Regions from separate parts of the Bradyrhizobium sp. AZCC 2262 genome, predicted to be linked through region 1. Evidence: riboswitches for the same ligand, from Rfam matches in the RefSeq annotation. Region 1 holds a riboswitch; the other holds the start of a gene.
The links. A riboswitch is a leader RNA that binds a small molecule or an ion and turns the genes downstream of it on or off. The one in region 1 is predicted to bind cobalamin.

Region 2: it holds a riboswitch for cobalamin, as region 1 does, so the genes downstream of both, V1283_RS35530 (TonB-dependent receptor) here and V1283_RS25500 (DUF1636 domain-containing protein) in region 1, are expected to answer to the same signal.

The regions. Positions count from the first base shown of each region.
Region 1 covers NZ_JAZHRT010000001.1:5,414,846-5,418,050, reverse strand. The annotation lists gene V1283_RS25510 (cobyric acid synthase) at 1-881, opposite strand, end outside; gene cobO (cob(I)yrinic acid a,c-diamide adenosyltransferase) at 892-1,545, opposite strand; cobalamin riboswitch at 1,589-1,807, shown strand; gene V1283_RS25500 (DUF1636 domain-containing protein) at 1,902-2,276, shown strand; gene cobW (cobalamin biosynthesis protein CobW) at 2,273-3,205, shown strand, end outside.
Region 2 covers NZ_JAZHRT010000001.1:7,556,198-7,559,402, forward strand. The annotation lists gene V1283_RS35525 (FecCD family ABC transporter permease) at 1-708, opposite strand, end outside; cobalamin riboswitch at 845-1,043, shown strand; gene V1283_RS35530 (TonB-dependent receptor) at 1,158-3,205, shown strand, end outside.

The sequences.
Region 1 (3,205 bases):
ATCACGAGCCTGGCGTCGCCGGGAACGGCTTCTCCTGGGCGGACCATCACGAGGTCGACACCGGGCTCTAGCTTGAGTGGATCGAGATCATCGAAATTGGCGATCCGCGACAATGCAAGAAACGCAATCTTGCATTGGCCGGGCTTGCGCGCCTCGCCGAGCCCCAACGCATCCTCGGCCGGAAGCTCGGTCGCGCGCGTGAAGTAGGGCAGCACCCCAAAGCCGCGCCAGGATGTCCTGGCTTCGATCAGGCGGTAGCCGTCGTCAAACAGCGTGGGGTCGCCGCGGAACTTGTTGATGACGAACCCCTGGATCATCGCAGCATCTTCCGCGTCGATCACGGTCTTGATGCCGACGAGCTGCGCAATGACACCGCCGCGGTCGATGTCGCCGATCAGCACCACCGGGACGTCGGCTTTCCTAGCAAAGCCCATATTGGCGATGTCGGATTTGCGCAGATTGACCTCGGCCGGGCTGCCGGCGCCTTCGACGAGCACGAGATCGGCACGATCCTTCAGCCGCCCAAAACTCTCGAGCACCGCGCCCATGAGCGACGGCTTCAGGTTCGCATATTCGCGTGCCCGCGCAGTGGCGATGCGCTTGCCATGGACGATGATCTGCGCGCCGACATCAGTTTCAGGCTTCAGCAAGACGGGATTCATGTCGGTGTGCGGCTCGACGCCGGCAGCCAAGGCCTGCAAGGCCTGCGCGCGGCCGATCTCGCCACCGTCCACCGTCACCGCCGCATTGTTCGACATGTTCTGCGGCTTGAACGGGAGCACGCTCAGGCCACGGCGTCTCGCGGCGCGCGCGAGCCCTGCGACGATGAGCGATTTGCCCACGTCCGAGCCCGCTCCCTGGATCATCAACGCGCGCGCCATCGAATTGGCCTCAGAACTCGACGCCCGGCTGCGCCTTGATGCCGGATCGGAAGGGATGCTTCACCAGCGTCATCTCGGTGACGAGATCCGCGATCTCGATCAACTCGTCCTTTGCGTTGCGGCCGGTGAGAACGACATGCGTCATCGGCGGCTTCGAGGCTTTCAGAAATTCGACGACCTCGGCGATCTCTAGATAGTCGTAGCGGAGCGCGATGTTGATCTCGTCAAGCACGACCATGCGCAAGCCGGGATCCAGAATCAGTTGCTTCGCCTTCTCCCATCCCGCCTTTGCGGCGGCGACGTCGCGGGCGCGGTCCTGCGTTTCCCAGGTAAAGCCTTCGCCCATCGCATGAAACTGGCAGAGCTCGCCGAAGTGACCAGTGAGCAGGCGGCGCTCGCCGGTATCCCAGGCGCCCTTGATGAACTGCACGACCGCGCAGGGAAAGCCATGCGCAACACATCGCACGATCATTCCGAAGGCAGAGGATGATTTTCCCTTTCCCGCGCCTGTGTGGACGATGATCAGTCCCTTTTCGCCGCTCTTGGTCGCCATGATCTTGTCGCGGGCGACCTTTTTCTTCGCCATTTTCGTTGCATGGCGGGCGTCGACCGAGGCCTCGGAGGCGACGACGTCATCGTCCTCGGCTGCATCCTGTTCAGACATCATCTGCGGTGGTCCTTCGGCTTGACAAGTCGCGGGCTTAGGCAAATGGTGCGCCTGCGTTGGTTCCTGTCGTACGACAGGCGAAGAGGGAATGCGATAGGGCTCAAATCGAGAGGTTTGGGTTCGAAAAGCAGCCGCCCCCGCGACCGTGACCGGAGAGATGCCCAAAGCCACTGATCCCTGATGGGGTTGGGAAGGCGGGGATCGAAGGACAAAATCCTGCTCCGCAAGCCGGGAGACCTGCCAGCGCAACGTTAGAAACCGGCGGACGGGGTGTTCCGCGACGGGGAAGCGAGCCTTCCTTCGGATGGGTTCGCGCGCCTCATCGCCTCCCGCTGATTATCCTGGAAGGGGCGATGACTGTCATACTTCACGTCTGCATTACCTGCCGTGCCGGCCAGACGCTCAGCGAGGGCGAGACCGCGCCCGGCAAGCGCCTGCATGCCGCCATTCTCGACGCCGGCGTGCCCGAAGGTGTCAGCGTGGTTCCCGTCGAATGTCTGTCCGCGTGCAGCCAGGGCTGCTCGGTCGCGCTCAGCGCGCCGGGACGATGGTCCTATGTCTACGGCCGTCTGTCGGACGCCAATGCGCGCGATGTGATTGCCGGCGCATCTGCCTATGTGGCGGCGCCCGATGGCATCGTGCCGTGGCGCAGCCGCCCCGAAATTTTCCGCAAGCAATCGCTCGCTCGCATTCCGCCCATTGCCATCGTGCCGGAGGCCGCCGAATGAACTCCCTCACCAAGGTCCCTGTCACCGTCGTCACCGGCTTTCTCGGATCGGGCAAGACGACGCTGATCCGGCATCTGATCACCAACGCCAACGGCAAGAAGCTCGCGGTGCTCGTCAACGAGTTCGGCAGCGAAGGCGTCGATGGCGAGATCCTGAAATCCTGTGCCGATGCCAATTGTCCGGCGGAGAACATCGTTGAGCTCGCCAATGGCTGCATCTGCTGCACCGTGGCCGACGATTTCATTCCAGCCATGGAGCAATTGCTCGCGCGCAAGGTGAGGCCCGATCATATCCTGATCGAGACATCAGGGCTGGCTTTGCCAAAACCATTGCTCAAGGCGTTCGACTGGCCGGAGATCCGCTCGCGGATCACGGTTGACGGCGTAATCGCGCTGGCTGACGCGGAGGCCGTAGCTGCCGGTCGCTTCGCGCCGGATCCGGACGCCGTGGGAGCGCAGCGCGCGGCCGATGACAATCTCGATCACGAGACGCCGCTCTCGGAAGTGTTCGAGGACCAGATCGCCTGCGCCGACATCGTGCTGCTGACCAAAGCGGACCTTGCCGGCTCGGCCGGGCTCGAAGCGGCAAAGGCTGCGATCGAGGCCGAGATGCCGCGCCGTGTGCCGATGCTGCCGGTCGTCGATGGCGCCGTCGATGCGCGCGTGATCCTCGGCCTCGAAGCAGCCGCCGAGGACGATCTTGCCGCGCGTCCCTCGCATCATGACGGCGAGGACGAGCACGAGCACAATGATTTTGCCTCCGTTGTCGTCGATCTTCCGGAAGTGACGGACATCGATGCGCTGGTTGTTTCGATCCAGCGCCTGGCGCGCGAGCAGAATGTGTTGCGCGCCAAGGGCTATATCGCGATCGAAGGCAAGCCGATGCGGCTGCTGCTGCAATCGGTCGGCGAGCGCGTGCGGCATCAATTC
Region 2 (3,205 bases), 2.1 Mb from region 1:
TTGCGCGGTTTCCTCGCCGAGGCTCAGCGCGCGAAAGGCATGGCGCTGGCTGAACAGCATGATCGCGCCGGCAATGATGAACGGAAATGCCAGCATGACATGCTGAAAGCTGCGGTCTTCCAGCGAGCCCAGCAGCCAGAACGCGATCTCCAGCACCACGAACGGATTGCTGGAGAGGTTCATCACCAGCGCGGTCGCAGCGCCCGCAAAGCTCGAAATCGCAAGGCCCGACAGGATGAGGATCAGCAGCCCCGCATTGCGGCCGGCGATCGAAAGCAGCACGAAAACGGACGCGAACGCCGCGATGATCGCCGCGACCGGCAGCGCATAGGAGCGCACGTCGGCCAACCCCAGCGCGATCACCAGCACCGCGCCGAAAGCTGCCGATTGCGGCGCGCCGAACAGCGAGGGCGATGCCAGCGGATTGCGCAACAGGCCCTGCAGCGATGCGCCTGACAGCCCGAGAATGGCGCCGATCGCCAGCGCCAGCAGCGTCCGCGGCAGGCGGATTTCGCGTACGATCACCTGCGACACCTCGCTGCCGCCGCCGAACAGCGCTTCCGCCACCGCAAGCGGCGACAGCCGCACCGGCCCGATGCCGAGCGAAATCAGCACCAGCAGCACAACGAGGACGGCAAGCGCCGCGGTCGCGCCGATCCGCCGGCGCGCGGCATCCTCGTTGCTGATAGTTACGGCCTCAACGCTCATCGATCGTCCTAAAGCAGTTTTGCCCGCCCCGGTACAGGAGCTCAGGCAAGCGTGCCTCATGCGGCAAAAATAGCGCACTCGTCCAGTGAGGACCGCGAGCGCGCCCAAGGCGGATTGACTCGGACTTTGACGAACTTCTACCATAGTTCCCGACGGTTCCCGTTTTGGGGATCAAAAGGGAATGCGGTGCGGGGAAATCCCCCAATTCCGCGGCTGCCCCCGCAACTGTGAGCGGCGAATCCTTCGTCAAAGGCCACTGGGAATCTCGGTCCTGGGAAGGCGACGATGGGTAACGACCCGCGAGCCAGGAGACCTGCCGTCAGCCGTGGTCACACGCGAAGATGTCGGTCGGGGAGTACAGGCATTAGCTTCACCTGGGCTGTTCAAAGCACATGGTGAGACTTGGTTCGCTGTGACGTGCCACTGACGTCATACCGAGGCCTACAACCATGTCTTCCAACATCGAAACCGCGAAGCGGCGCTTCCGGCTTACCTCCAGCTTTCTCATACCCGTCGTATCGCTCGGCGTTTCCGGCGCGCTGGCGCAGCAGGCGCCATCAGAGCAATTGCCGCCGATCGAGGTAACCTCGCCCACCGACCCGAACCGGACCCGCGCCAAACCGACCTACGATGAGGCATCGACCTCGCGCCGCGTCGTGCCGGCGGCTTCGCCGTCGACCGGCACGCAACCCGCAGCCGGGACCGGCTCGAACGTCTCATCGCAAAGTGCTTCGCAAGGCGCTGGCGGAAGCGGCGTCCGGCAATTCTCCGGCATCGTCGGCGCATCGTCGACCGTAATCACGGCGGAGGAGATTTCGCATTCGCCGGCCCAAACGCTGCCCGAGATCATCGCGCAAGTGCCGGGCGTGCAGTTGACCAGCCTGTTTGGCGGCGTGAACGGCGCCAAGACGTCGGTCGATCTGCGCGGGTTTGGCGCGTTCGCCACCGCCAATACCCTCGTCCTCATCAACGGACGCCGGCTCAACGATGTCGACATGGCCCAGGTCGATCTCTCGACCATTCCGCGCGATTCGATCGAGCGCATCGAAATCACGCGCGGCAATAGTGGCGCGGTGCTTTACGGCGACAACGCGGTCGGCGGCGTCATCAATATCGTCCTGAAGAATGGCGTCGGCGGCCCACCCGTTGCCATGCGCGCCGAGGCCGGATACGGCTCCTTCAACCAGCGCATGGCCAATGTCTCCGCGGCGCTGAACTCGGGACCGTGGTCGACGTCGTTTTATGGCAACGGCATCAAATCCGATGGCTACCGGGTCAATAATGCGCTCGACCAACGCAACGGCGTGGGCAACATCAACTACACAACGCCGGACCTCACCGCGTTCCTGACCGTCACCGGCAGCGATCAGAAGCTTGGCTTCCCCGGCGGCAGGTTGGTCGACCCGTCGATCGGCCTGAACGAGTTGGTGACCAACCGCAGGGGCACCAGCACACCATTCGACTACGGGAACCAGCAGACGGCCAGCGTAACGACCGGCTTCACCAAGACCCTGATGAACGGGGTTGATCTCATTGTCGACGGCGGCTACCGGAAAAGGGACACGCAGAGCGGCTTCTTCGGCACGGTGCCGACCATCAGCTTAGCGTCGACCTATAACGATGCCGCCCTGCAGACCTGGTCAATCACGCCGCGCCTGAGCGTCAAGAACACAATCTTCGGGTTGCCCTCAACGATCCTGACCGGCGTCGACTATTACGATTCGACGTTCAACCAGCAACGCGGCGCCTTCAAGGGCGTGCCGCCGATCCATATCTACGACCTCACGCAGCAGTCGCTGGCCGGTTACTGGATGCATACGATCGGCCTGCTTCCGACGACCGACTTCTCCTATGGCGCGCGGGCGCAGAACACGCGCGTCTCGGCGCGGGATCGCTACGACCCCACCGCGCCGTTCGCGTTCGATGCACAGGCCACACCGCTGGACAGCAGCGAGACCAACTACGCGCTTCACATCGGTCTCGAGCATCGATTCACGAACACCTTCTCGGTGTTCGGTCGCGCCGCACAGGCGTTCCGCACCCCAGACGTGGATGAGCGCGTGCTGACGGGCCCGTCATTCGATCCCTTGACGGGCTTATCCTTGTCGCAGAATTTCCAGCTCAAGACCCAGACCTCGCACGACATCGAAGGCGGCTTCCGCGTCAAGACCAACCTGTTCCAGGTGCAGACCAGCGTCTACGCCATGGATCTTGAGAACGAGATCCATTTCAATCCCGTGCTGTTCTACAACGTCAATCTCGATCCCACGCGCCGCTACGGCTCCGAGACCAGCGCCGCGCTGCGCGTCAGCGACACCGTGACGCTCCGCGGTGGCATGGCCTATACGCGCGCTGTCTTCCGCGAGGGTGCGTTCGCGGGCAACGACGTGCCGCTGGTATCGCGCTATACGGGAAGCGGCGGCGTGACCTGGAACATCTGGCAGAACTATCTGGTGTTCGACGCGACCCTGCGCGCCTGGAGCGAGCGCTTCATGGA